Regions from separate parts of the Serratia sp. TSO36 genome, predicted to be linked through region 2. Evidence: predicted binding sites of a transcription regulator. Region 2 holds the regulator's gene; the other holds the start of a gene.
The links. The regulator sigma-54, encoded in region 2, starts transcription at its own class of promoters, with help from an activator protein. The targets are predictions, from matches to a motif close to GTTGGCACANNTTTCGCTNT.
Positions count from the first base shown of each region.

Region 1: glnA (glutamate--ammonia ligase) is a predicted target of sigma-54. The motif match lies at 13,672-13,691, and genes of this name have one in related genera.

Region 1 is NZ_JBJZOU010000029.1:102,507-117,490, reverse strand. It holds gene ACK3CV_RS24760 (serine/threonine protein kinase) at 1-365, shown strand, start outside; gene dsbA (thiol:disulfide interchange protein DsbA) at 395-1,018, shown strand; gene yihG (1-acylglycerol-3-phosphate O-acyltransferase, YihG family) at 1,065-1,961, opposite strand; gene polA (DNA polymerase I) at 2,459-5,257, shown strand; gene spfP (small protein SpfP) at 5,449-5,496, shown strand; gene yihA (ribosome biogenesis GTP-binding protein YihA/YsxC) at 5,774-6,418, opposite strand; gene ACK3CV_RS24730 (hypothetical protein) at 6,924-7,127, shown strand; gene yihI (Der GTPase-activating protein YihI) at 7,153-7,692, shown strand; gene hemN (oxygen-independent coproporphyrinogen III oxidase) at 7,875-9,248, shown strand; gene ACK3CV_RS24715 (YshB family small membrane protein) at 9,283-9,405, opposite strand; gene glnG (nitrogen regulation protein NR(I)) at 9,519-10,931, opposite strand; gene glnL (nitrogen regulation protein NR(II)) at 10,940-11,989, opposite strand; gene glnA (glutamate--ammonia ligase) at 12,183-13,592, opposite strand; gene typA (ribosome-dependent GTPase TypA) at 13,963-14,984, shown strand, end outside.
Region 2 is NZ_JBJZOU010000024.1:290,592-305,575, forward strand. It holds gene zapG (Z-ring associated protein ZapG) at 2-403, shown strand; gene degQ (serine endoprotease DegQ) at 584-1,954, shown strand; gene degS (outer membrane-stress sensor serine endopeptidase DegS) at 2,043-3,101, shown strand; gene murA (UDP-N-acetylglucosamine 1-carboxyvinyltransferase) at 3,173-4,432, opposite strand; gene ibaG (BolA family iron metabolism protein IbaG) at 4,488-4,742, opposite strand; gene mlaB (lipid asymmetry maintenance protein MlaB) at 4,883-5,185, opposite strand; gene mlaC (phospholipid-binding protein MlaC) at 5,185-5,814, opposite strand; gene mlaD (outer membrane lipid asymmetry maintenance protein MlaD) at 5,829-6,377, opposite strand; gene mlaE (lipid asymmetry maintenance ABC transporter permease subunit MlaE) at 6,382-7,164, opposite strand; gene mlaF (phospholipid ABC transporter ATP-binding protein MlaF) at 7,169-7,984, opposite strand; gene ACK3CV_RS22160 (calcium/sodium antiporter) at 8,288-9,265, shown strand; gene kdsD (arabinose-5-phosphate isomerase KdsD) at 9,282-10,268, shown strand; gene kdsC (3-deoxy-manno-octulosonate-8-phosphatase KdsC) at 10,286-10,840, shown strand; gene lptC (LPS export ABC transporter periplasmic protein LptC) at 10,837-11,415, shown strand; gene lptA (lipopolysaccharide ABC transporter substrate-binding protein LptA) at 11,384-11,923, shown strand; gene lptB (LPS export ABC transporter ATP-binding protein) at 11,930-12,655, shown strand; gene rpoN (RNA polymerase factor sigma-54) at 12,708-14,141, shown strand; gene hpf (ribosome hibernation promoting factor) at 14,165-14,452, shown strand; gene ptsN (PTS IIA-like nitrogen regulatory protein PtsN) at 14,608-14,984, shown strand, end outside.

The DNA of each region.
Region 1 (14,984 bases), on a different contig from region 2:
TGTGGCGCGACGGCCCGCTGTTCGTCGATCTTGATGACGCGCGTAACGGCCCGGCGGTGCAGGATTTGTGGATGCTGTTGCACGGTGAGCGGCGCGATCAATTGATGCAGCTGGACGTCTTGCTGGAAGCGTACGGCGAATTTGCCGAGTTCGACCAACGCGAGCTGGCGTTGATTGAGCCGCTGCGGGCAATGCGCATGGTGTATTACCTGGCCTGGGTCGCCCGCCGTTGGCAGGATCCGGCCTTCCCTAAGAGTTTTCCGTGGATGGCGGAGTCTGATTTCTGGTTGTCTCAGACTGCGGCCTTCACCGAACAGGTTAAGCTGTTGCAGGAGCCCCCTCTGCAGCTGACGCCAATGTATTGAAGCTTTAACACAATGGAGAGTTTAGTCTTATGAAAAAAATATGGTTGGCGCTCGTTGGCATGGTGATGGCCTTCAGTGCTTCGGCGGCACAGTTCAGCGATGGCGCTCAGTACGTGACCCTGGACAAGCCGGTGACCGGTGAGCCTCAGGTGCTGGAGTTCTTCTCCTTCTACTGCCCGCACTGCTACCAGTTCGAGCAGGTCTATCACGTGTCCGAGAACGTGAAGAAGGCGCTGCCTGCCGGCACCAAAATGACCAAGTACCACGTTGAGTTCCTGGGGCCGCTGGGCAAACAGCTGACTCAGGCATGGGCGGTGGCGATGGCGCTGGGCGTGGAAGACAAGGTAAGCCCGTTGATGTTTGAAGCGGTGCAGAAAACCCAGACCGTGCAAACGCCGGACGATATCCGTAACGTCTTCGTGAAAGCGGGCGTGACCGCCGCAGATTATGACGCGGCATGGAACAGCTTCGTGGTGAAATCTCTGGTGGTTCAACAGGAGAAAGCCGCGGAAGATCTGCAGCTGCGCGGTGTGCCTGCGGTATTCGTGAACGGCAAATACATGGTTAAAAATGATGGCCTGGACACCAGCTCGATGGACGCTTACGTGAAGCAGTTCGCCGACGTGGTTAAATTCCTCAGCCAGCAGAAATAAGCCAGATTCAACATGAAAAACGCCGGCGTTCGTTGCCGGCGTTTTTTTATCCGTATTGCCGCTTCAATTTATCCAGCAGCCGGTCTTTTTCCTGCCACAGCGTATTCAGCCACAGTTGGAAACGCCGCTTGAACTGCTTGTCGTTGAAATAGTCCCCGTGCAGGGTTTCATCGATCGGTAGCGTCTCTATTCTTACCACGATGCGCGTCAAACGACCACACAGCATATCCAGAAAAGGCCGTTGGTTATTTTCCGGATAGAGCAGAGTGACGTTCAACACTTTGTCGAACTGATTGCCCAGCGTGCTAAGGGTAAACGCGATGCCGGCGGCTTTGGGCGCCAGCAAATTGCGATACGGCGAATTGCTTTTAATTTTCTTGGCTTCGGTGAAGCGCGAACCTTCGACGAAATTGACGATGGTGGTTGGACGTTGACGGAATTTTTCGCAGGAACGGCGCGTGGTTTCGATATCCTTGCCGCGCTTCTCCGGATGCTTGAGCAAATAGGCGCGGGAGTAACGCTTCATGAATGGCATATCCAGCGCCCAGCAGGCCAGGCCGACAAAAGGCACCCAGGCGAGCTGTTGCTTGAGGAAATACTTATTCATTGGAATATGATTTCTGAACAGCACGCACAACACGACAATGTCTGACCAGCTTTCGTGGTTGCTGATCAGCAGATACCAGTTTTTGCGATCCAGCCCTTCCAGCCCTTCAATATCCCAACGCAATTGCCCGTTAATGCGCAATAACAGCGCCAGCCCCTGACACCAACACCACATCATGAAATCGGCGAAAGCCGAGATATATCGCCAGACGGCGGGAATGGGCACCAGGAGTTTCACGATGCCGGCCAGCGTGATGGGGATAGAACACAACACCGTCACCAGAATGGTGAGTATGACGGAAATGATAAAGATAACAGGCGTTAACAATCTTGGCATGGTTATGGGCTGACGGTTGTTGGGAACATCGTTGCATGCCGAAGCGCATGAACAAAAGCCTATTTTAACAGAGAATGTCGGGGTAAAGCGCCGCTAAAAATCACTGTTTTTGACCTCGCCGGATAACCATTTGCCGAGTTTTTGTGCAACTTGTCCAGCTTGTGCTAAGGTAATTGAGGCGCCGAATTTGATTAATAGTGCGATTAAAATCCGGCGAAAGTTATATCCACAAATCCAATAAAAGCCAGTAATAAAGCGTCGCCGGAATTCGTTCTTTTAACGCGGTGATTTAAATAGGAATTTTATTCGCCGTTATAACGATAATCACAACGTTATAATTCGGTCTCTTTTCTATGCACAAAGTTATCCACAGGTAAGATCTTGCGGATCCTCGCGCACAATCTCATCATTTTCGTCCGCAATGCACGCTAAGGTTCGTCTCCGGCGGCCAGCTATGGCATGCTTACCCCTATGTCCGATCACGATAAAGAAACGCTATGGCCCAGATTGCAGAAAACCCACTAATCCTGGTTGACGGTTCCTCCTACCTCTACCGCGCTTATCACGCCTTCCCGCCGCTGACCAACTCGGCGGGCGAGCCGACCGGCGCGATGTACGGCGTGCTGAATATGCTGCGCAGCCTGCTGCTGCAGTATCAACCGAGCCACGTTGCCGTGGTGTTTGATGCCAAAGGGAAGACCTTCCGCGATGATCTCTTCGCCGAATACAAATCGCACCGGCCACCGATGCCGGACGATCTGCGTGCGCAGATCGAGCCGCTGCATAACATGGTCAAGGCGATGGGCCTGCCGCTGCTGGTGACGCCCGGCGTTGAGGCGGACGACGTTATCGGTACGCTGGCGCTGGAGGCCGAAAAAGCTGGCCACGCGGTGCTGATCAGCACCGGTGACAAAGACATGGCGCAGCTGGTGACGCCGAACGTCACCCTGATCAACACCATGAACAACACCATCCTCGGCCCGCAGGAAGTGTGCGACAAGTACGGTATTCCGCCGGAGCTGATCATCGACTTCCTGGCGCTGATGGGCGATTCATCGGACAACATTCCCGGCGTGCCGGGCGTGGGTGAGAAAACCGCTCAGGCGTTGCTGCAGGGTATCGGCGGGCTGGATGCGCTGTACGGCAATCTGGAGAATATCGCCACGCTGAGCTTCCGCGGTGCCAAAACCATGGCGGCCAAGCTGGAGCAGAACAAAGAGGTCGCGTACCTCTCCTATAAGCTGGCGACGATCAAAACCGACGTTGAGCTGGATCTGACCTGCGCGGATCTGACGGTCTCTGCACCGGATGTCGATACGCTGCAGCAGCTGTTCAAACAATACGAGTTCAAACGCTGGCTGGCGGACGTGGAAGCCGGCGTATGGCTGGAAAACAAGAAAGGCGCGGGAGCGAAAGCTGCCGGCGGCGCCAAACCGGCCGCCACCGCGGAAGCGCCGAAGGCGCTGGCGGAGGCCAAGCTGTCCCAGGACGGTTATGTCACCATTCTGGATGAAGCGACCTTTACCGACTGGCTGGCGCGGCTGAAAAAGGCCGACGTGTTTGCCTTCGATACCGAAACCGACGGTCTGGATACCCTGACCGCCAACCTGATCGGCCTGTCCTTCGCGATCGCGCCGGGCGAGGCGGCTTATTTGCCGGTGGCGCACGATTATCTGGACGCACCGCCACAGCTGGACCGCGCCTACGTGCTGGAAGCGCTCAAGCCGCTGCTGGAGGACGATAAGGCGCTGAAGGTCGGGCAAAACCTGAAGTTCGACATGAGCCTGCTGGCGCGCTACGGCATTGAGATGCGCGGCATCGCCTACGACACCATGCTGGAGTCCTATGTGCTGGACAGCGTCGGCGGCCGTCACGATATGGACAGCCTGGCCGATCGTTATCTGGGCCATAAAACCATCACCTTCGAAGAGATCGCCGGCAAGGGCAAAAACCAGCTGACGTTCAATCAGATCGCGCTGGAGCAGGCGGCGCCTTACGCCGCCGAAGACGCCGATGTCACGCTGCAGTTGCACCTGGCGATGTGGCCGCAGTTGAAACAGAGCGCAGAGCTGCTGACGGTGTTCAACGAGATTGAAATGCCGCTGCTGCCGGTGCTGTCGCATATCGAACGCACCGGGGTGCTGATCGATCCGGCCATTTTGTCGGCCCACTCCCAGGAGCTGGCCAAGCGTCTGGCTGAGCTGGAGGCGCAGGCCCACGAGCTGGCGGAAGAGCCGTTCAACCTGGCGTCGACCAAGCAGCTGCAGGCTATCTTGTACGAGAAACAAAAGTTGCCGGTGCTGAAGAAAACCCCGGGCGGTGCGCCGTCCACCAACGAAGAAGTGCTGGCCGAGCTGGCGCTGGATTACCCGCTGCCGAAGGTGATCCTGGAATACCGCGGCCTGGCGAAGCTGAAGACCACCTATACCGACAAGCTGCCGCTGATGATCAACCCGGTCAGCGGCCGGGTACACACCTCGTACCATCAGGCGGTGACTGCGACCGGCCGTCTCTCCTCGAGCGATCCGAACCTGCAGAACATCCCGGTGCGCAACGAAGAAGGGCGGCGCATCCGCCAGGCTTTCATCGCGCCGGAAGGCTACCGCATCGTCGCGGCCGACTACTCGCAGATCGAGCTGCGCATCATGGCGCATCTGTCACAGGATGAAGGGCTGCTGAAGGCCTTCGCCGAAGGGAAAGACATTCACCGCGCCACGGCGTCGGAAGTCTTCGGTGTGCCGTTGGATAAAGTGACCGGCGAACAGCGCCGCAGCGCCAAGGCGATTAACTTTGGCCTGATTTACGGCATGAGCGCCTTCGGCCTGGCGCGCCAGTTGGGGATCCCGCGTGGGGAAGCCCAGCGCTATATGGATCTGTACTTCGAGCGTTACCCGGGCGTGCTGGAGTACATGGAGCGCACCCGTCAACAGGCTTCCGAACAGGGCTATGTCAGCACGCTGGACGGGCGCCGCCTGTACCTGCCGGACGTCCGCTCCAGCAACGCCATGCGCCGCAAGGCGGCCGAGCGCGCCGCCATCAACGCCCCGATGCAGGGCACCGCGGCCGATATCATCAAGCGTGCGATGATCGAGGTCGACGCCTGGCTGCAAGGGCAGGAGAAGCCGTTGGTGCGCGCGATCATGCAGGTGCACGATGAATTGGTATTTGAGGTGCATGAGTCGGTGATCGAAGAAGCCAGCCAACGCATCCGTCAATTGATGGAAGGCAGCATGACTCTGGCGGTGCCGCTGAAGGTCGACGTGGGCGTCGGCATGAACTGGGATGAGGCGCACTGATTACCGGGTTATCGCCGGATGCGCTAACTGGCGATAACCTAAGCACTTTTCGTAATTAAGCTACAAGATGCGGCGATAGTTTCCCCAACTTCGCCGTTCTTGCGCCGCAAATTGTGTAAGTAAACTACAAAAAATTCTTTTGCCCTGCGAAAAAATAAGGTAGAGTTACAGGCGTAGGGTACAGAGGTAAGATGTTCTATCTTTCAGACCTTTTACTTCACGTAATCGGATTTGGCTGAATATTTAGCCGCCCCAGTCAGTATTGACTGGGGCGTTTTTTATTGTAAAAACAGCAGCAAACCATACGTTTTTCCTATCGCTCCGCACCGCTTTTCGTTCCTGCTTTCCCCTCTCGACTCGCGTAATCCGGCGAGATAAGCCAGCTCTGGCGATAAGTTTTTATGATGGCTTTATTTCAGAACTGTAATTAGATAACAAAAAATCCCGCCTGCGGCTGAACTGCGGGTAGAAAAAAGCCGATGCGGCGAGGCATCGGCTCTGGCGTTCGGCCTGGGCTTATTCGCCGGCTTCGTCTTCCGGCAGCACTTCCGGTGGGATCTCGTTAAACCAGGTGTCCAGCTTCTGGCGCAGCTTGTCGACGCCGATCTTCTTCAGCGACGAGAAGGCTTCAACCTGGATATCCCCCATAAACGGCAGCACCGCTTCACGCACCATATTGAGCTGCGCCTTGCGTGCGCCGGAGGCCAGCTTGTCGGCCTTGGTCAGCAGCACCAGCACCGGCGTGCCGACGTCGACTGCCCACTGGATCATCTGCTGGTCGAGATCTTTCAGCGGATGGCGAATATCCATCAGCACCACCAGGCCTTTCAGGCTGTTGCGCATCTGCAGGTATTCGCCCAGCGCGCGCTGCCATTTGCGCTTCATCTCTTCCGGCACTTCGGCGTAGCCGTAACCCGGCAGGTCGACCAGGCGGATGCCGTCTTCCACTTCAAACAGGTTGATCAGCTGGGTGCGCCCCGGCGTCTTACTGGTGCGCGCCAGGCTTTTTTGGTTGGTCAGCGTATTCAGCGCGCTGGATTTCCCGGCGTTGGAACGGCCGGCAAAGGCGACTTCAATTCCTGCATCCCCCGGCAGATGGCGAATATCGGGTGCGCTGGTGACGAAATGGGTCACATGATAGTTGTAGTTCTTGCTGGTCAAAATTTTTCGTCTCCGTGAGGATGGCTAACTAGTTGGCGATTATAACTGCATCAGCGGTAAAAATGGCGTGTTTCTCGGTTTTTAAGCGGCGGGACGCGATAAAACGACAGTTATGCCGCGCGTACGTTGTGAGACATTTGCCATTCGAATCGCGGGTAATGTCGCTTTATTCGAAAGTGATGTTTCTGTTTTTATTTTAAAAACAATATGTTGTTTTTTCGTTGTAGGGAAATGTCGTCCAAATCGGCGTCAGGTGCCTTGAGCCTTGGCAACAATAACGTAAAGTAGTCGTTAACGCAGGGTTGCGCAGGATTAAGGAACATCCGGGAAGGATGACAAATCTCAGGGAATGCACAGGGCGTGCAATGAGTGCCAGGATGAACGCAACAGGAAGTGACCCTTTCGCACCGGAACAGGCGGCAGGCACATCGGATGGTGAAGTATTGGCAGTTTGGATGCCGGCAGGAAGCTCGCTCGGGAAGAGCGGATGCGAATGGATTGCGCCATGGACGATTTTTCTTTCAGGATGAAGGACGTAGTGGCAGGGAATGCGGTTATAGCAGAAGGAAAAACCGGGATGTTGCATGTGCGCAAGGAGCGCGTAACAGGAATACCCTTCGCAAGAAGGTGCGAAATAGGCGGCAGGTTTAACCTGCCGCCTTTTTTCTTTGTCCGCTTTCTGCTAGATTCCGCCGCAATTCTATACTGAATCTACATACCTAAGAGCACACGCTATGAACCAGCCATCAAAAGCACCTCGCGGCAGCGCGGCGAAGTCAAAAACGAAAAAGAAAAGCCGTATGGAGCTCGATCAGGAAGCGCGCGAGCGCAAACGCCTGAAAAAGCGCCGCGGCCACGCTTCCGGTTCGCGCACCCAGGTCGAGTCCGGCAGCCAGAAGAACAAATCGGCGGCGGAAGCCAAAGATCCGCGTATCGGCAGTAAAGTGCCGGTAGCGCTGGTGGTCGACGAAACCAAAGTGAAGGCCAAACCGCAGCCGAAGCCAAAGGCCGAAGCGAAACCGCGCCTGTCGCCGGAAGAAGAGCTGGCGAAGCTGGAAAATGACGAACGCCTGAACGCGCTGCTGGATCGCATCGACGATGGCGAAACGCTGAACGCGGAAGAGCAGACCTATGTCGACAAAACGTTGGATCGCATCGATGTGCTGATGGACGTGTTGGGCATCGAACTGGGTGAAGACGACGAAGAAGAAGAAGAGAAGCAGGAAGATATTCTGAAGCTGCTGAAAGGCGGCAACCCGAAAGACGCTTTTTAACGCGCTATGTGGCTAATCCCGGCAATAGCCCTACTCTTGATGTGTTATCTGCTGTGGTTATTCGGTAAACTATGGCGGCTGTCTAAGCGCAAAGCGCGTTTTCGCAGCGCTTCCGTGGCCAGACAGCGCAGACAACCGCCTCTCTCCAGGCCCGGTAGAAAAAGATATCGGAAGGAGTGAGCATGTCAGAGCAGACGATTGTCTGGGATTTGGCCCTGATCCAAAAATATAACTACTCAGGGCCGCGTTATACTTCATACCCCACGGCGCTGGAGTTTAACCAGCGCTACGACGAAGCGGCGTTTCAACGCGCCGCTGCGCGTTACCCTGAGCGGCCGCTGTCGCTGTATGTGCATATCCCTTTCTGTCATAAGCTGTGTTACTTCTGCGGCTGCAACAAGCTGGTGACGCGCCAGACCCACAAGGCCGACGAGTACCTGAACGTTTTGGCGCAAGAGATCGCCAGCCGTGCGCCGCTGTTCGCCGGCCGCAAGGTCGGCCAGATGCACTGGGGCGGCGGTACGCCGACCTACCTGGATAAAGCGCAAATCAGCCGGTTGGTGGCGTTGCTGCGCGAACACTTTGATTTCCTGCCCGATGCGGAGATGTCGATCGAGGTCGATCCGCGCGAGATAGCGCTGGATGTGCTCGATCATTTACGCGCCGAAGGCTTTAACCGTCTGAGCATGGGGGTGCAGGATTTCAACAAGCAGGTGCAGCAGTTGGTCAACCGCGAGCAGGACGAAGCCTTTATCTTCGCCCTGATTGAGCGGGCCAAAGCGCTGGGCTTCCGCTCGACCAATATCGATCTGATCTACGGCCTGCCGAAACAGACGCCGGAAAGCTTCGCTTTCACGCTGCAGCGGGTGGCTGAACTGAATCCCGATCGCCTCAGCGTGTTCAACTACGCGCATATGCCAAACTTGTTCGCCGCCCAGCGCAAAATCAAAGACGCCGATCTGCCCAGCGCCCAGCAGAAGCTGGATATTCTGCAGCAGAGCATCGCTTTCCTGACCGGCGCCGGCTATCAGTTCATCGGCATGGATCACTTTGCGCGCCCGGACGACGAGCTGGCAATCGCCCAACGCGAAGGCAAGCTGCACCGCAATTTCCAGGGCTATACCACCCAGGGCGACAGCGATCTGCTGGGGCTGGGCGTGTCGGCCATCAGCATGCTCGGCGACAGCTATGCGCAGAACCAGAAAGAGCTGAAGCGTTACTATGAGAGCGTACCAGCGCAGGGCAACGCCCTGTGGCGCGGGCTGGCGCTGACGGACGACGATTGCCTGCGGCGCGATCTGATCAAAACCCTGATCTGCAATTTCCGGTTGGCGTATCAGCCGCTCGAACGGCAATACGGCATCGATTTCACCGCTTACTTCGCCGAAGACCTGCAGCTGCTGGCGCCGTTTGAACGCGATGGGCTTGTGGAGCGCGACGAGCAGGGCATTCGCGTCACGCCGCGCGGGCGCTTGCTGATCCGCAATATCTGCATGTGTTTCGACCGCTATCTGCGGCAACAGGCGCGCAGCCAGCAGTTCTCACGGGTGATCTGAGGATGAAAAAACAGCCGCTGATGCGGCTGTTTTTTTAACTGAAGAAGTTAATCAGCGCGGCGCACAATACCGCGGCAACCGCCGCCTGCGGGGTGTGGCTGGCGGCGGAGCCCAGCTCCGCGCCCTGAGAAATGAATACGATGAATGAGTCCAGCATCGTCAACCTCCAGAGTGTGCGACACGATCATACTGCGCCCGCACCGGCTGTAAAGCCTGCGGTTGGCGTTTTTTTGTGCGCCGGACGGCGTTTTTCATCATCCATCCCCGTTCCTATTCCATACCCAGCTCTTTGAGCTTGCGGGTCAGGGTATTACGCCCCCAGCCCAGCAGGCGCGCGGCTTCCTGTTTGTGCCCCTGGGTGTGGCGCAGGGCGGTGGTGAGCAGCGTGCGCTCCATTTCCGGCTGTGCTTCCGACAGCAGGTTTTGATGACCGGAACGCAGCGCGCGATCGGCCCACTGCGCCAGCAGCGTGGCCCAGCTGTCCGGCAGACTGTGGCTGGGGCTTTCCGGCGCGGCGGTTTCGAACAGCTCACCCGGCAGATCCTGGATCAGCACTTCCTGCCCGGCGGCCATCACCGTCAGCCAGCGGCAGGTGTTCTCCAGCTGGCGCACGTTGCCCGGCCAGGGCAGGCGGGTCAGCGCGGTTTCGGTTTCCGGGTGCAGGTTTTTGGCCTCGACGCCTAACTCTTTGGCGGCGATCTGCAGGAAGTGGCGCGCCAGTCGCGGGATGTCTTCACGGCGCTCGCGCAGCGGCGGCAGGTGTACGCGGATCACGTTCAGGCGGTGGAACAGATCCTCGCGGAACTTGCCTTCCTGCACCCGCAGCTCCAGATTCTGGTGCGTGGCGGCGATGATGCGCACGTCGACCTTCACCGGCGCATAGCCGCCGACCCGGTAGAACTGGCCGTCCGCCAGCACCCGCAGCAGGCGCGTTTGCACGTCGAGCGGCATATCGCCGATCTCGTCGAGGAACAGCGTGCCGCCGTCGGCCTGTTCAAAACGGCCCTGACGGATTTGGTTCGCGCCGGTGAAGGCGCCTTTCTCGTGGCCGAACAGCTCGGACTCGATCAGATCCTTGGGGATGGCGGCCATGTTCAGGGCGATGAACGGCGACTTGGCGCGCGGGCTGTGGCGGTGCAGCGCATGCGCCACCAGCTCCTTGCCGGTGCCGGATTCACCGTTGATCAACACGCTGATCGACGAACGCGACAGCCGGCCGATGATGCGAAACACGTCCTGCATCGCCGGCGCCTCGCCGATGATGTCCGCCGCCGGATCGCTGGCCGGCTGGCTGCGCACCGGCTGCTGCTGCTCCTGATAATGGCTGATGGCGCGCTCGACCAGCGCCACCGCTTCGTCGATGTCGAACGGCTTCGGCAGGTAGTCGAAGGCCCCTTGCTGATAGGCGCTGACGGCGGCGTCCAAATCCGAATGCGCGGTCATGATGATCACCGGCAGCATCGGGTGGCGCTGTTTGATCTGCTTGAGCAGCGCCAGGCCGTCTATGCCCGGCATGCGGATATCGGACAGCAGCACGTCGGGGGTTTGCGTGGCCAAGGCTTCCAGCACGTCATTGCCGCCTTCGAAGGTGGCGCAGCTCAGGCCCGCGCCGGTGAGCGCGCGCTCAAGCACCCAGCGGATGGAGCTATCGTCATCGACGATCCAGACTATCCCTCGTTGCATAGCAAACCTCACTGACGAATGGGCAGGTAGACCGAGAATTCGGTATGACCTGGCCAACTGTTGAATTCAATTTTTCCGCAATGCTGATCGATAAGATTGCGGGCGATGGATAATCCCAGGCCGGTACCGCCTTCACGGCCGCTGACCATCGGGTAGAACAGCGTGTCCTGCAGCTGCGCCGGCACGCCGGGGCCGTCGTCTTCGACGTCGATGCGCGCCGCCAGGCGGTAGCGGGTGCCGTGCAGCGTAATCTGAAACGCGGTGCGGGTGCGCAGCGTGATGGTGCCGCCCGCCTCGCCCAGCGCCTGCAGCGCGTTGCGGGTAATGTTCAGCAGCACCTGTTCTATCTGATCCGGGTCGTGGGCCATTTCCGGCAGGCTCGGATCGTAATCGCGCACCAGCGTGACGTTATCCGGCATTTCCAGCGACACCAGCTGGCAGACGCGCTCCGCGACCTGATGGATGCTCTGGGTGATGTGCTGGCCGGGCCGCTGCGGGCCGAGCAGGCGATCCACCAGATTGCGCAGCCGATCGGCCTGCTCGATGATCACCTTGGTGTATTCGGTCAGCGCCGGATCGGGCAGCGCCTTGGCCAGCAGCTGCGCCGCACCGCGCAGGCCGCCCAGCGGATTTTTAATCTCGTGCGCCAAACCGCGCACCAGATCGCGGGCCGCCACCTGTTGGGCATGCTGCAGCTGTTCCTGGCTCAGGCGGCGCTGATTGTCCATCGGCGCCAGCTCGACCAGAATATAGCCTTCCGGCAGCGCCTGAGCGGTCAGGGAAAGGATATGCGCACGGCCGTCGACCACCAGGGTCACTTCGTTGTCGGTGAAGCCCTGACCGGCGCGCAGGCTTTCGCGCATCAAAGAGACGTTCAGCGAAAAATAACCGAGCAAATCGGGCAGCGGCGTGCCGAACAGCTTGCGGGAGCTTTGCGCCAGCAATTGCTGTGCCGCAGGGTTGGCGTAGTGAACCGCCAGAGAGTCATCCAACAGCAGGATGCTGTTGATGAGTGAATTGAGGATCTGCCCAGCATCGGGCAGCTTGCCAGTTGCCATACAGCAGACTCCTGCACCTTTTTAGTGCATCTATCCTACTCCATCCGGGATCGGCGCGGTATGGAATAGTTTTGCAGAAAATACGGTGGAGAAAAAAACCCATCCGAAGATGGGCTGAAAGTTTCCACGGCAACAAAAAAGCGATAACAAAAATGTGGGCGCCGTCCGCCTGCGCAGACGGCGCGGGTAGGGCTTAGACGCTGTAGTACAGTTCGAACTCAACCGGGTGTGGCGTCATGCGAACGCGGTCCATCTCTTCTTTGCGCAGTTCGATGTAGGCATCGATCGCATCGTCGGTGAACACGCCGCCGCGGGTCAGGAACTCGCGGTCTTCGTTCAGTGCGGCCATCGCCTCGTCCAGCGAGCCGGCCACTTTTGGGATCTCGGCTTCTTCTTCCGGCGGCAGGTCGTACAGGTTTTTGTCCATGGCGTCGCCAGGGTGGATCTTGTTGATGATGCCGTCCAGGCCGGCCATCAGCAGCGCGGCGAAGCACAGGTATGGGTTAGCCGCCGGATCCGGGAAGCGGGCTTCGATGCGGCGCGCTTTCGGGCTGGCGACCACCGGGATGCGGATGGACGCGGAGCGGTTACGGGCGGAGTAAGCCAGCATCACCGGCGCTTCGTAACCCGGCACCAGACGTTTGTACGAGTTGGTGGTCGGGTTGGCCAGGGCGTTGATCGCCTTGGCGTGCTTGATGATGCCGCCGATGTAGAACAGCGCGGTTTCAGACAGGCCGCCGTATTTGTCGCCGGCGAACAGGTTGGTGCCGTTCTTGGACAGCGACATGTGGCAGTGCATGCCGGAACCGTTGTCGCCGAACATAGGCTTCGGCATGAAGGTCGCGGTTTTGCCGAAGGCGTGCGCCACGTTGTGCACCACGTATTTGTAGATCTGAATTTCGTCGGCTTTCTTGGTCATGGTGTTGAAGCGGGTTGCCACTTCGTTCTGACCGGCGGTCGCCACTTCGTGGTGGTGCGCTTCAACCACCAGGCCCATCTCTTCCATGGTCAAGCACATGGTGGAACGCAGATCCTGCGAAGAGTCGACCGGTGGAACCGGGAAGTAACCGCCTTTCACCGCCGGACGGTGGCCTTTGTTGCCGCCGTCGTATTTTGTGCCGGAGTTCCAGGCGCCTTCGATGTCGTCGATGGCCACGTGGGAACCGCGGATGCTGCTGCCGAAGCGGATGTCGTCGAACAGGAAGAACTCAGGCTCTGGCCCGAACAGCACGGTATCCGCGATGCCGGAGGAGCGCAGGAAGTCTTCGGCGCGTTTGGAGATGGAGCGCGGGTCGCGATCGTAGCCTTGCATGGTGCCCGGCTCGAGAATGTCGCAGCGAATGATCAGCGTAGGTTCTTCGAAGAACGGATCCAGAACCGCCGTGCTGGCGTCCGGCATCAGCACCATGTCAGATTCGTTGATGCCCTTCCAACCACCGATAGAGGAGCCGTCAAACATTTTGCCTTCTTCGAAGAAGTCGGCGTTTACCTGGTGAGCCGGGATAGTCACGTGCTGTTCCTTACCCTTGGTGTCAGTGAAACGCAGGTCTACGAATTTCACTTCATGCTCATTCAGCATCGTCAATACGTGTTCAGCGGACATACTTAACTCTCCCGGTTTATCATTGTCGTCGTCGTGGAACGAATCTGTGGAACTGGCTTTTTTTCGCCTTGAAAAGACTAAAGCGAAAAGCGTGCCAACTTTTTAAAAAGGCGTTCATCGCCTTTCTGCGCGGGTTTTACCCAGCCACAGTATGCACCATCAACGATAAATTGCACTGTTATGGTGCAATGACGGTGGGTGCGAGCACCGAAATGGTGCAAAAGTGCAGCGATTGCGGCTTTTTGCACCGTGAAAGGGATCACAAACTGACCGGTACGCGGTTGTTTATAAGAGATGGTTGTGATCTTGTTTAGTCCCTCGCTTAATACGTGTACAATAGCGCGCTATTTCTAATGCCCGAGGCAAAGCTGTGATCGAAAATTTGCGTAACATCGCCATTATTGCCCACGTTGACCATGGTAAAACCACCCTGGTTGATAAGCTGCTGCAACAATCCGGTACTTTCGGAGAGCGTGCGGAAGCCACCGAACGCGTAATGGACTCCAACGATTTGGAGAAAGAGCGTGGGATTACCATCCTCGCAAAAAACACCGCCATTAATTGGAACGGTTACCGTATCAACATCGTGGATACCCCGGGACACGCCGACTTCGGCGGCGAGGTAGAGCGCGTGATGTCGATGGTTGACTCGGTGCTGCTGGTTGTGGATGCAATGGATGGCCCTATGCCGCAAACCCGCTTCGTGACCAAGAAGGCCTTCGCCAACGGTCTGAAGCCGATCGTGGTCATCAACAAGGTTGACCGTCCTGGCGCGCGCCCTGACTGGGTTGTGGATCAGGTGTTCGACCTGTTCGTGAACCTCGACGCGACCGACGAGCAGCTCGACTTCCCGATCATCTACGCTTCTGCGCTGAACGGCATCGCCGGCGTCGACCACACCGACATGGCGGAAGACATGACCCCGCTGTATCAGGCGATCGTCGACCACGTGTCTGCGCCGCAGGTTGAGTTGGAAGCGCCATTCCAGATGCAGATCTCCCAGTTGGACTACAACAACTACCTGGGCGTTATCGGCATCGGCCGCATCAAGCGCGGTAAAGTGAAGCCGAACCAGCAGGTCACCATCATCGACAGCGAAGGTAAAACTCGCAACGGTAAAGTGGGCAAAGTGCTGGGCCACCTGGGTCTGGAGCGTATCGACAGCACCCTGGCGGAAGCGGGCGACATCATCGCCATCACCGGCCTGGGCGAGCTGAACATCTCCGACACCATCTGCGACACCAACGCCGTAGAAGCGCTGCCGGCGCTGTCCGTCGACGAACCGACCGTCACCATGTTCTTCAACGTCAACACCTCGCCGTTCTGCGGTAAAGAAGGCAAGTACGTGACGTCGCGTCAGATCCTTGACCGTCTGAACAAGGAGTTGGTGCA
Region 2 (14,984 bases):
CATGACCTGGGAGTATGCGCTGATTGGTTTGGTCGTCGGTATCGTGATTGGTGCGGTGGCGATGCGTTTTGGCAACCGTAAATTACGTCAACAACAAGTCCTGCAGAACGAGCTGGACAAGAGCAAAACCGAGCTGGAAGAGTACCGTCAGGAGCTGGTCGGCCACTTTGCCCGCAGCGCCGAGCTGCTGGACAACATGGCGCGCGATTATCGTCAGCTGTATCAGCATATGGCGAAAAGCTCCAACAACCTGCTGCCGGATCTGCCGATGCAGGAGAACCCGTTCCGCTATCGCCTGACCGAAGCGGAAGCGGACAACGATCAGGCGCCGGTGGAAATGCCGCGCGACTATTCTGAAGGGGCCTCCGGCCTGCTGCGCGGCCAAAGCGCGCGCCGCGACTGATACCCCTTCTTCACCCGCGGGGCCACCCGCGGGTTTAACCCCGTTTGTGCCTTATTGACCTTCCTTCGCATTACCTTTACTGAACTTTGCACGCAAATTCACGGTCTTACCCTTCACTATGACAAGGTGATTGCCTTATCATCAAATTTTCATCGGCAGGTATTGAGAGAGTTATCATCAATGAAGAAAAAGTCGTTAATTCTTAGTGCATTGGCAATGAGCCTCGGCCTGGCGCTCAGCGCCGCACCGGTGGCCAACGCGGCCCTGCCCGTCGCCGTTCAGGGGCAGCCGCTGCCGAGCCTGGCGCCGATGCTGGAAAAAGTCTTGCCCGCCGTCGTGAGCGTGCATGTCGCCGGCACCCAGGTGCAGCGTCAACAGCTGCCGGAAGAGTTCAGACGCTTCTTCGGCCCCAATTTCCCCGGTCAGCAGCAGAGCTCTCGCCCGTTTGAAGGGCTGGGCTCCGGCGTCATCATCGACGCTGCCAAAGGCTACGTGCTGACCAACAACCACGTCATCAACAACGCCGATAAAATCCGCGTGCAGTTGAACGACGGCCGCGAACTGGATGCCAAACTGGTCGGCCGCGATGAGCAATCCGACATCGCCCTGCTGCAGCTCAGCGACACCAAAAACCTGACCGCCATCAAGATGGCCGATTCCGATCAGCTGCGCGTCGGCGACTTCGCCGTGGCGGTCGGCAACCCGTTTGGCCTGGGCCAAACCGCCACCTCCGGCATCATTTCGGCATTGGGCCGCACCGGCCTGAATCTGGAAGGGCTGGAAAACTTCATTCAGACCGACGCCTCGATCAACCGCGGCAACTCCGGCGGCGCGTTGGTTAACCTGAACGGCGAGCTGATCGGCATCAATACCGCCATTCTGGCGCCGAGCGGCGGCAACGTCGGCATCGGCTTCGCCATTCCGAGCAATATGGCGCAGAACCTGAGCCAGCAGCTGATCGAATTCGGCGAAGTGAAACGCGGCCTGCTCGGCATCAAGGGCAGTGAAATGACCCCGGACATGGCTAAAGCCTTCAACACCGACGCGCAGCGCGGCGCCTTCGTCAGCGAAGTGCTGCCGAAATCCGCCGCCGCCAAGGCCGGCATCAAAGCCGGGGATATTCTGGTTTCCGTCGACGGCAAGCCGGTGAACAGCTTCGCCGAACTGCGCGCCAAGGTCGGCACCACCGCGCCGGGCAAAACCCTCAAGGTGGGCCTGCTGCGCGACGGCAAACCGCAGGAAGTCTCGGTCACGCTGGACAACAGCGAGAGCGCCTCGACCAATGCCGAAACGCTGACGCCGGCGCTGCAGGGGGTTTCCCTCAGCAACGGCGCGCTGCCGAGCGGCGACAAGGGCGTGAAGGTGGAGAACGTGGATAAAGGCTCGACGGCAGCGCAAATCGGCCTGCAAAAAGGCGACGTGATCATCGGCGTCAACCGCCAGCGCGTGGACAGCATCACCGCGCTGCGCAAGGTGCTGGAAGCCAAACCGCCGGTGATGGCGCTCAATATCGTGCGCGGTAACGAAACCATTTATCTGCTGCTGCGTTAATTTGTGCAAAAACCGGGCTCGGTGGCATACTGCGCCCGGTTAACTCATGCTATCCTCCGAACATCGTTCACCACACCACGAAAACTCCATGTTTGCTAAGCTCTTGCGTTCTGTCGTTATCGGTCTCATCGTTGCCGGCCTGCTGTTGGCCGCTCTGCCCGTGCTGCGCTCTTCCAACGGCCTGTTTGCAGAGAAAACCGAGAATACCAGCGACGAAACGCCGGTGAGCTACAACAAAGCGGTGCGCCGAGCCGCGCCCGCCGTGGTGAACATCTACAACCGCAACCTGAACGGCGCCGCCAACGTGCTGTCGCTCGGTTCCGGCGTGATCATGAACGAACGCGGCTATATCATCACCAACCGCCACGTGATCAAAGACGCTCAGCAGATCACCGTGGTGTTGCAGGATGGCCGCCGCTACGAAGCGCTGCTGGTCGGCTCCGACGGCCTGACCGATTTGGCGGTGCTGAAGATCGATCCCGGCAACCTGCCGGTGATCCCGACCAACAAAAATCGCGTTGCCCACGTCGGCGACGTGGTGCTGGCAATCGGCAACCCGTACAACCTGGGGCAGACCGTGACTCAGGGCATCCTCAGCGCCACCGGGCGTATCAGTATGAGCACCACCGGCCGGCAGACATTCCTGCAGACCGATGCCTCAATCAACCGCGGCAACTCCGGCGGCGCGCTGGTCAACTCGCTGGGCGAGCTGATCGGCATCAACACCCTGACCTATGACAAAATCACCGACGGCGAAACGCCGGAGGGCCTCGGCTTCGCCATTCCGATCGAACTGGCCACCAAAATCATGGACAAGCTGATCCGCGACGGCCGCGTTATCCGCGGCTATTTCGGCATTCAGGGCAAAGAAATCATTCCGCTGCGTTCCTCCAATTCCGGCATCGATCGCCTGCAGGGCATCATCGTGACCGAAATCACGCCGAACGGCCCGGCGAGCAGCGCCGGTTTCCAGATCAACGACATCATCATCAACGTGGATAACAAACCGGCGGTGTCCGTGCTGGAGACCATGGATCAAGTGGCGGAGATCAGGCCAGGCACCGAGATACCGGTTATCGTGCTGCGCGACGGCAAACGCATTACGTTGAAAATGACGGTGGGCGAATTCCCGGAAGACAACAATTAAAAAAGGGCCGGCATTGATAGCCGGCCCTTTGATTTTCATCCTGCCGACGCAGCCGCGCCGGCGCTAATGACTTACTCGCCTTTCACGCGCTCGATGTTAGCACCCAGCGCGCGCAGCTTGTCTTCAATACGCTCATAGCCGCGATCGATGTGGTAGATGCGATCGACGACGGTCACGCCGTCGGCGATGCAGCCGGCGATCACCAGGCTGGCGGAAGCGCGCAGATCGGTCGCCATCACCTGAGCGCCGGACAGCTGTTCAACGCCATGGCAGATCACGGTGTTGCTCTCGATTTCCGCGTGCGCGCCCATGCGGATCAGTTCCGGCACGTGCATGAAGCGGTTTTCGAAGATGGTCTCGGTGATGACGCCGGTGCCTTCCGCCACCAGGTTCAGCAGGCTGAACTGGGCCTGCATGTCGGTCGGGAAGCCCGGGTGAGGCGCGGTGCGCACGGTGACCGCTTTCGGGCGTTTGCCGTGCATGTCCAGGCTGATCCAGTCTTCGCCCACTTCGATATCGGCACCGGCTTCGCGCAGCTTGGCCAGCACCGCATCCAGCGTGTCCGGACGGGTGTTGCGGCACATCACTTTACCGCCGGAAACCGCGGCGGCGATCAGGAAGGTGCCGGTTTCGATGCGGTCAGGCAGCACGCGGTACACGCCGCCGCCCAGACGCTCGACGCCCTCGATGGTGATCTTGTCGCTGCCGGCGCCGCTGATCTTCGCGCCCAGCGTATTGAGGAAGTTGGCGGTATCGACAATTTCCGGCTCACGCGCGGCGTTCTCGATAACGGTGGTGCCGGTCGCCAGGGTCGCGGCACTCATGATGGTCACGGTCGCGCCCACGCTCACCTTGTCCATAACGATGTGCGCGCCCTTCAGGCGGCCCTCGACGGACGCCTTGACGTAGCCTTCTTCCAGCTTGATCTCGGCACCCAGCTGCTCGAGGCCGGTGATGTGCAGATCGACCGGACGCGCGCCGATCGCACAGCCGCCCGGCAGGGAAACCTGACCGCGGCCGAAACGCGCCACCAGCGGCCCCAGTGCCCAGATGGAAGCGCGCATGGTTTTCACCAGATCGTAAGGGGCGCAGAACTCGTTCACGCCGCTGGCGTCCACGAAGACCGAACCGTTGCGCTCAATCTTGGTACCCAACTGGTTGAGTAGTTTAATGGTGGTGTCGATGTCCTTCAGCTTGGGGACATTCTGCAGCTCGACCGGCTCTTCCGCCAACAGGGCGGCGAACAGGATCGGCAGGGCGGCGTTTTTGGCCCCGGAAATAGACACTTCACCGCTCAGGCGGGTCCGACCCTGCACACGAAATTTATCCATCTGACTACTCTCTGTTATCTAATCTGAAGCTGCCCGCCCGGCAGGGCAAACAGCCTTAAAATCCGTTGAGTTTGCGGTCTCGCTGCCACTCTTCAGGGGTGTACGCCTTGATAGACAAGGCATGAATGCGGTTGTCCGCAATGTATTCCATCAGCGGTGCGTAAACCGTCTGCTGTTTTTTGACGCGGCTCATGCCGGCGAACAATTCGCCGACCACGATCGCCTGAAAATGGCTGCCGTCGCCCGTCACATGTACTTCATCCAGTGCCAATGCCTGCATCAGCACGTCTTTAATCTCGTTGGTTTCCATAGTATCCAGTTCTGCCGCTAAAGGATCATAAACAGCCTAGTATCTTAGTGGAATACGATGTTTTCTTAAACTAAAGAAAAAGCCCCTGCATAACAGGGGCTTTGTATCGTTTTACCACGCAAGGGCGGCGTAAAACGCCGCTAACCGGCGGTATCGACAGGCATTATCGCCTGCAGGTTGTAGAGCGCAATCAGCGTTTTCAGGCGCTCGGTGGCGCCGAAAATTTTCAGCGCGACGCCGCGCTCGCGCTGCTCTTCCTGCAGATGCAGCAACAGCGCCAGCCCGGCGGAGTCTACGCGCTGCAGTTGCGCCACGTCGATCGCGGTTTTATCCGCCATCAGCGCGTCGCGCTGCCGCCACAGCGGCTGCAGCGTTTCCCGGTCCAGTTCACCGCGCAGGATCAGCGTCTGCTGCTCTGATTCGAAGCTGAGCGCTGCCGACATCAGTTTTTCTTGTCCAGCGTGATAGGCTGCGCGGCGGCGGCCTGCAGCTGTTTGGTCAGGCCGTCGATGCCCTGAGTACGCAGCGTGGACGCCCACTCGTTCTGCTTGGTGGTGATCATGCTGACGCCTTCGGCGATCATGTCATACGCCTGCCAGTAGCCGGTTTTGCTGTTCTTGCGCCATTGGAAATCCAGACGCACCGGCGGGCGGCCGCCGTTGTCGATGATGGTGACGCGAATGGCCACGATGTCGGCATTGCCCAGCGGCTGTTCAGGCGCGATCTGGTAAGTCTGGCCGTGATACATCGCCAGCGCCTGGCCGTAAGCCTGCTCCAGGTAAGCCTGGAAGGCGGTGAAGTAAGCTTCGCGCTGCGCAGGCGTCGCCTCTTTGTAGTAGCGCCCCAGCACCAGCGCGCCGGCGTATTTCACCTGCACGAACGGCATCAGTTCCTGATGCACGATGGAGCGCAGGTAGTTCGGGTCCTGCTTGATCTTCGGCTGTTCATTCTTCAAACGACTGAAGGTCTTCTGCGCCGCTTCTTGCATCATGCTGTAAGGATTGGTTTGGTCGGCTGCGCTCGCCAGCGGTGCAACCACCAGCAGAGCCACCATCAGTAAACGTTTAAACATGCAGGTATCCTCTCTTAATGATTTGGAACAGCGGGTTGCGGTGCGGCGCCGGCAGCCGGCTCAGCGGCCGCGTCTCCCGGTTTGGCGCTGTCCTGACCGCCGCTTTTATACAGGAACTGGCCGATCAGGTCTTCCAGAACCATGGCTGATTTGGTGTCCTGAATGGTGCCGCCGTCTTTCAGGATGGCGGTGCCCATATCAGGATCTTCGAAGCCCACGTTAAGCGCCAGATATTGCTCGCCCAGCAGGCCGGAGGTGCGGATCGCCAGCGAGCTGGTATCCGGGATTTGGTCGTACTTTTTCTGGATATCCAGCGCCACGCGCGGCGTGTAGGTTTTCGAATCGAGTTCGATGTCCGCCACGCGGCCGATCACCACGCCGCCAATCTTCACCGGCGAACGCGGTTTCAGGCCGCCGATGTTGTCGAACGTCGCGTAAATGCGGTAGGTCGGCTCGCTGCCGATCGATTTAAGGTTCGCCACCTGCAGGCAGATAAACACGATGGCGCACAGCGCGATCAGCATAAATGCCCCAACCCAGATTTCACTCTTCTTCGTTTGCATCGAATCAATTCCCAAACATCAGTGCTGTCAGCACGAAATCCAATCCCAACACCGCCAGTGACGAATGCACCACGGTACGCGTCGTCGCCCGGCTAATCCCTTCAGAGGTAGGCACGGCGTCGTACCCGTTGAAAATGGCAATCCAGGTTACGGTAATGGCGAATACCACGCTTTTGATCAGGCAGTTGAGCAGATCTTTTTTCCACTCTACGGCGCCCTGCATCGCCGACCAGAAGAAGCCGCTGTCGATGCCCTTCCAGTCCACGCCGACCACCGAGCCGCCCCAGATGCCGATCGCCACGAAAATGATGGTCAACAGCGGCATGCTGATCAGCCCCGCCCAGAAGCGCGGCGCCACGATGCGCCGCAGCGGATCGACCGCCATCATTTCCAGGCTGGAGATCTGCTCCGTCGCCTTCATCAGGCCGATTTCCGCCGTCAGCGCGGAACCGGCGCGGCCGGCGAACAGCAGCGCCGTCACCACCGGCCCCAGCTCGCGCAGCAGCGACAGCGCCACCATCATGCCGAGGCTGGCCTCGGCGCTGTAGGTGGTGAGCACGATATAACCCTGCAGGCCCAGCACCATGCCGATGAACAGCCCGGAGACCATGATGATCAGCAGCGACTGCACGCCGACGCTGTAGAGCTGTTTCAACAACAGCGGCCACTGCTTGCCGGGTTCCGGCCGGCCAATCAACGCGTTGAACAGCATCAACCCGGCGCGGCCGAAGCTGGCGCTGGTGTTGATGCCACTGCGCCCCAACGACGCTAACGCTCTTAATAACATGAGCTTATTTACTCCCTAAGCCTAGCAGTTCGGTCTGATAATCCCCGGCCGGATAGCGGAACGGCACCGGCCCATCCGCTATACCATCCAGAAACTGGCGCACGCGCGCATCAGGATTGTTCTGCAATTGCTGCGTGGTGCCTTCGGCGATCACCCGGTGATCGGCCACGATATAGGCGTAGTCGGCGATGCTCAGCACCTCCGGCACGTCGTGCGACACCACGATGCAGGTAATGCCCAGCGCATGGTTCAGCTCATCGATCAGCTTGACCAGCACCCCCATGGTGATCGGATCCTGGCCGACGAAAGGTTCGTCGAACATGATCATCTCAGGGTCCAGCGCGATCGCGCGCGCCAACGCCGCCCGGCGCGCCATGCCGCCGGAAAGCTCATTGGGCATCAGCTGGGCCGCGCCGCGCAGCCCCACCGCTTCCAGCTTCATCAGCACCGTGCTGCGCAGCAGGGGTTCAGGCAGGTTGCTGTGCTCGCGCAGCGGGTAGGCCACGTTTTCGAACACGGTCAAATCGGTGAACAGCGCGCCCGACTGGAACAGCATGCTCATCTTTTTGCGCGCGTCGTATAACTGACGGCGGGACAACGCGGGAATGTTGTCGCCGTCGAACCAAATCTCCCCGCTGTCCGGCGCCAGCTGGCCGCCTATCAGGCGCAGCAGCGTGGTTTTGCCGATGCCCGATGGCCCCATGATCGCCGTGACCTTACCGCGAGGCACCGTCAGGTTGATGTCTTCAAATATCCGTCGGTCGCCGCGCGAGAAGCTCATGTCGCGCACTTCGACCAAATTATCTGCCTTTTGGAGCATGTTAATGGACCCTTTACGACTCATCTTTTGCTGAATCTACCCGTGATGTTAAAGCAATGGGCGCAATCCGTCTCATCTTTACAAAAACTTACTGCCATTTCGCAACCAATGGTGCCATTGGTTTTACTTTTCCGCGCCACCCGGTCAAAATTGGCGCCATAACGAAAAAAAACGAAACTGTTCAACTATTAGCCGGGAAAAACCGTTGCTGCGGCTCACACGCGCGCAACGGAGGGCAAGCAATACCGCCGCATTGACGGCTTTAACCAACGAACCGGGATAATACCCGACAAAGGACCCTGCATGTTTCTCGCGATAGCATTATTAATCGTTGGTTTATTTCTACTGGTGTATGGTGCAGACCGCTTAGTTTATGGTGCTGCCGTGATTTCCCGCTCGCTCGGCGTCCCGCCGTTGATCATCGGCATGACCATCGTCGGCATCGGCACTTCGCTGCCGGAGCTGATCGTGTCCACCACCGCCGCGCTGAACGGGCAGATAGATATGGCCGTTGGCAACGTATTAGGTTCCAACATCACCAACATCTTATTGATCCTGGGTGTGGCGGCGCTGATTCACCCGCTGGCCGCGCGTTCCGAGATACTGCGGCGCGAACTGCCGTTGATGTTAGCGGTCACAGTATTGTGCGGTTTCGTGTTGATGGATGGCACCCTGAGCAGGCTGGACGGCGTGCTGCTGCTGGCCGCCGCCGCCGGCTTCATCCTGCTGATGCTGAAAATCGCCCGGCTGGCGCAGCGCGAGGGCAGCGACAGCCTGACCATGGAGCAGATCGCCGAGCTGCCGCAGGACAGCAGCAACACTGTGGCGGTGCTGTGGCTGGTGCTGGCGTTTATCATTCTGCCGCTCTCTTCCAGAATGGTGGTCGATAACGCGACGGTGATTGCGCACTATTTCGGCCTGAGCGAACTGGTGGTCGGCTTGACCATTATCGCCATCGGCACCAGCTTGCCCGAATTGGCCACCTCCATCGCCGGGGCGCTGAAGGGCGAGGATGATATGGCGATTGGAAATATCATCGGCTCCAATATTTTCAACACGGTGATCGTGCTGGGCGTCCCCGCCCTGCTGTCGCCGGGCAGCGTAGACGCCGCCGCCTTCCAGCGCGATTACTGGGTGATGCTGGCGGCCAGCGTGCTGCTGAGCGTACTGTGCATCGGCCGCAAGCATCGCATCGGTCACCTGGCGGGCGCGCTGTTATTATGTGGCTTTATTGCGTATCTTGCGGTGCTGTTCTTTAACCCTTTCAGTACTTTCGGCTAAACCGACGGGAATGAGTATGTCGAACATTGAGTTGCAACCGGGCTTCGATTTTCAGCAGGCCGGCAAAGAAGTGCTTCAGATAGAGCGTGAAGGGCTGGCTCAGCTCGACAGCTACATCAACGCAGACTTCACTCGCGCCTGCGAAACGATCGCCGCCTGCGGCGGCAAAGTGGTGGTGATGGGCATGGGCAAATCCGGCCATATCGGCTGCAAGATCGCCGCGACCTTCGCCAGCACCGGCACCCCCTCATTCTTCGTTCACCCGGCGGAGGCCAGCCATGGCGATTTGGGCATGGTCACCCCGCAGGACATCGTGCTCGCCATCTCCAACTCCGGCGAGTCCAGCGAGATCCTGGCGCTGATCCCGGTATTGAAACGCCAGCAGATCACCCTCATCTGTATGACCAATAATCCGGAAAGCTCGATGGGCAAGGCGGCGGATATCCACCTGTGCATCAAGGTGCCGCAGGAAGCCTGCCCGCTGGGGCTGGCGCCGACCACCAGCACCACCGCCACGCTGGTGATGGGCGATGCGCTGGCCGTCGCGCTGCTGAAAGCGCGCGGTTTCACGCAGGAAGACTTCGCGCTGTCGCATCCGGGCGGCGCACTCGGCCGCAAACTGCTGCTGCGGGTTAGCGATATCATGCACAGCGGCGACGAAATGCCCCACGTCAGCGCCGACGCCTCGTTGCGCGACGCGCTGCTGGAAATTACCCGCAAAAATCTGGGCCTGACGGTTGTCTGCGACGATTTGATGAAAATCGCCGGCATCTTCACCGACGGCGACCTGCGCCGGGTGTTCGACATGGGCATCAACCTGCACGAGGCGAAGATCGCCGATGTCATGACGCCGGGCGGCGTACGGGTGCGCCCCAACATCCTGGCGGTCGATGCATTGAACCTGATGCAACAACGCCACATCACCGCGCTGCTGGTTGCCGATGGCGACCAGTTGCTGGGTGTGGTACATATGCATGACATGCTGCGCGCCGGCGTCGTTTAATTAAGGAATAGAACGGAATGGGTATGGTAGAAACCTGCTACGGGCCGGTAGAACAAGAGGTTATGGCGCGTGCCGGGAACATCCGCCTGTTGATTTGCGACGTTGACGGCGTGCTGTCGGACGGCCTGATCTTCATGGGCAACAACGGTGAAGAATTGAAAGCGTTCAACGTGCGCGACGGCTACGGCATCCGCTGCTTGAAAACCTCGGACATCGAGGTGGCGATCATCACCGGTCGCTCCGCCAAGCTGCTGGAAGACCGCGCGCAGACGCTCGGTATCACCCATCTGTATCAGGGGCAATCCGATAAGCTTTTGGCCTTCCGCGAACTGTTGGATAAACTGTCGTTAACGGCGGATCAGGTCGCCTATATCGGCGATGACCTGATCGACTGGCCGGTGATGGCGCAGGTCGGCCTGGCGGTCGCGGTGGCGGACGCCCACCCGCTGCTGACGCCGCGCGCCCACTACGTCACCCGCATTGCCGGCGGCCGCGGCGCGGTGCGCGAACTGTGCGACATCATTCTTTTGGCTCAAAATAAGCTGGAGGACGCCAAAGGGCTGTCGATATGAGTAAAACCAAACTGTGGATCACCATCCTGTTGACGGTGATCGTTCTGGCGCTGATCGGCTGGAACATGACGGATTTCAGCGACGACACGGCCCCTGGCCCGGTCAACGATCAGGATCCGACCTACCAGAGCCAGCACACGGTCACCGTGGTGTACAACCCGGCCGGCAAGCTGAATTACAAACTGGTGGCGGAAGACGCGAAGTATTACACCGCCGGCGAGCTGAGCTGGTTCACCCAGCCGGTAATGACGCTGTTCGATGAGAATGCGGTGGCCACCTGGTCAGTTCGCGCCGATCGCGCCAAACTGACTAAAGACCGGATGCTGTATCTGTATGGTCACGTCGAGGTAAACAGCCTGACCACCACCTCGCAGCTGGAAAAAATTAAGACGGACAACGCTCAGGTAAACCTGGTCACCCAGGACGTCACCTCCGATGACGAAGTCACGATTTACGGGACCAATTTTACCTCTAACGGCATGAAAATGCGTGGGAACCTGCGGACCAAAACCGCTGAGCTGATTGATAAGGTTAAGACCAACTATGAAATTCAGAACCAAAAACCAACTCCGTAACCTGTTGCTCGGCAGCTTAGTTTTGGCCGCCAGCGCCCCCGCTCTGGCGCTGAAATCCGACTCCAGCCAGCCGGTCAGCATCGACTCGCTCAAGCAGTCGTTGGACATGCAGAGCAACGTCAGCACCTTCACCGACAACGTGGTGATCAAGCAAGGCACCATCGATATTCGCGCCGATAAGGTGGTGGTCACCCGCCCGGGCGGAGATCAGAATAAGACCTATATTGAAGCGTTCGGCAACCCGGTAACCTTCTACCAGATGCAGGACAGCGGCAAGCCGGTCAAAGGCCACGCGCAGAAAGTGCGTTACGACGTGGCGACCCAGCTGGTGACCCTGACGGGCAACGCCTATCTGGAGCAGCTCGACAGCAACGTGAAAGGCGATCGCATCACCTATCTGGTGCAACAGCAGCAAATGCAGGCGTTTAGCGACAAAGGCAAACGCGTGACAACGGTTCTGGTACCGTCGCAGTTGCAAGACAAAAACGAGCAGAAAAAGAGTAACTAATCACTTATGGCAACACTCATCGCAGAAAACCTGGCGAAAGCCTACAAGGGCCGTAAAGTTGTCGAAGACGTCAGCCTGAAAGTGAAATCCGGCGAGATCGTCGGCCTGCTCGGGCCGAACGGCGCCGGTAAAACCACCACCTTCTACATGGTGGTCGGCATCGTGCCACGCGACGCCGGGCGCATCGTGATCGACGAAGAAGACATCAGTCTGCTGCCGCTGCACGCCCGCGCGCGCCGCGGCATCGGTTACCTGCCGCAGGAAGCGTCGATCTTCCGCCGCCTGAGCGTGTACGACAACCTGATGGCGGTGCTGGAGATTCGCCCCGATCTCACCAGCGAACAGCGCGAAGACCGCGCCAAGGAGCTGATGGAAGAGTTCCATATCTCCCATCTGCGCGACAGCCTCGGCCAGGCGCTGTCCGGCGGTGAGCGTCGCCGCGTCGAAATCGCCCGCGCGCTGGCGGCCAACCCGAAATTCATACTGCTGGACGAACCCTTCGCCGGGGTGGATCCGATCTCCGTTATCGATATCAAGAAAATCATCGAGCACCTGCGTGACAGCGGCCTGGGCGTGCTGATCACCGACCACAACGTGCGCGAGACGCTGGACGTGTGTGAACGCGCCTACATCGTCAGCCAGGGCAAACTGATTGCCCACGGCACGCCGGATGCTATTCTGGCCGACGAGCAGGTTAAACGCGTTTATCTGGGCGAAGAGTTCCGCCTCTAAGCGCCGGCGCGCCCTGCGGGGCGACACCGTTAACGGAAGTAGACAGAAAACTATGAAGCAAGGTTTGCAACTCAGGCTCAGCCAACAGCTGGCCATGACTCCTCAGCTCCAGCAGGCGATCCGCCTGCTGCAGTTGTCCACGCTTGAACTTCAGCAAGAGATCCAGCTGGCGCTGGAGAGCAATCCGCTGCTTGAACAGACCGATCTGCACGACGAAATCGACGCCAAAGAAACCCAGGAGACCGAGGGGCTCGATACCCGCGAGGCGCTGGAACAGAAAGACATGCCGGAAGAGCTGCCGCTGGACGCCACCTGGGATGAGATCTACACCGCCGGCACGCCGTCCGGCACCGGCACCGACTACAGCGACGACGAACTGCCGGTCTATCAGGGCGAGACCACCCAAACGCTGCAGGATTACCTGATGTGGCAGGTGGATCTGACGCCGTTCTCCGATACCGACGCCGCCATCGCCACCTCCATCGTCGACGCGGTGGACGACACCGGCTATCTCACCGTGCCGCTGGAAGACATTCTGGAAAGCCTGGGCGACGAGAACGTGACCCTCGAGGAAGTCGAGGCGGTATTGAAGCGCGTGCAGCGTTTCGATCCGATCGGCGTCGCCGCGCGCGATCTGCGCGATTGCCTGCTGGTGCAGCTCTCCCAATACGCCAAAGACACCCCTTACCTGGCCGAAGCGCGGCTGATCATCAGCGACCATCTGGATCTGTTGGCCAACCACGACTTTCGCAGCCTGATGCGATCAACCCGGCTAAAAGAAGATACACTGAAAGAAGCGATGCTGCTGATTCAGTCGCTCGATCCGCGCCCGGGGCAGTCGATCAATACCGGCGAGTCGGAATACGTGATCCCGGACGTGCTGGTGCGCAAGACGCAGAACAAATGGACGGTCGAGCTCAACGGCGACAGCGTGCCGCGTTTGAAGATCAATCAGCAGTACGCCGCGCTGGGCAACAGCGCCCGCAGCGAAGCCGACGGCCAGTTTATCCGCAGCAACCTGCAGGAAGCCAAGTGGCTGATTAAAAGCCTGGAGAGCCGCAACGAGACGCTGCTGAAGGTCACCCGCTGCATCGTCAGCCAACAGCAGGCGTTCTTCGAGCAAGGCGAAGAGTTTATGAAACCCATGGTGCTGGCGGATATCGCCCAGGCCGTGGAGATGCATGAATCGACGATCTCGCGCGTCACCACGCAGAAGTTTCTGCACAGCCCGCGCGGCATTTTTGAATTGAAGTATTTCTTCTCCAGCCACGTGAATACCGACAGCGGCGGCGAAGCCTCCTCGACGGCGATCCGCGCGTTGGTGAAGAAATTGATTGCGGCGGAAAACCCCGCCAAGCCACTCAGCGACAGCAAGCTGGCCACCCTGCTCGCCGATCAGGGGATCATCGTGGCGCGGCGCACCGTCGCCAAGTACCGAGAGTCTTTGTCCATCCCGCCGTCGAACCAGCGTAAACAGTTGGTTTGACCTCTATTGAGAAGGAAGACACTATGCAGCTCAACATTACCGGACACCACATCGAAATCACCGATCCGTTGCGCGAGTTCGTGAACAACAAGTTCGCCAAACTCGAACAGTATTTTGATCGCATCAATCAGGTGTATGTTGTATTAAGTGTGGAAAAAGTGCAGCAAATTGCGGAAGCAACGGTGCACGTGAATGGAGGCGAGTTGCACGCCACCTCGGAAGACGAGAATATGTATGCCGCAATTGATACGCTGATCGACAAATTGGCACGTCAATTGAACAAACATAAAGACAAATTGAAGCAACACTGACACCCTAACCCACTCCATGAGGCGGCATCCGTCGCCGCCTCGCCCTTCGGCGCGTGACCCGCATGGGTGACGCGCCGAACGGTAATCAGGGTTAAAACCGACGAAAAACCGCCTTGCCGGGTGCGCCCGGCGGCGCGGTTTTAAGTGAAGATGAGATGAACAACGAATATATGCAATTAAGCTCGGTGTTAAACATCGAGTGCACCAAAAGCTCGGTACACTGCACCAGCAAGAAGCGGGCTTTGGAAATTATCAGCGAACTGGCCGCCAAACAGCTCAATCTGCCTTCGCAGGTGGTGTTTGACGCGGTTCTCACCCGGGAGCGCATGGGCAGCACCGGTATCGGCAACGGTATCGCCATTCCCCACGGCAAACTGGAAGAGGACACACTGCGGGCCGTTGGCGTGTTTATCCGTCTCGACCAACCCATCGCTTTCGACGCTATCGACAACCAGCCGGTCGACCTGCTGTTCGCGCTGCTGGTGCCTGCCGATCAGTGCAAAACCCATTTGCATACCCTGTCGCTGGTCGC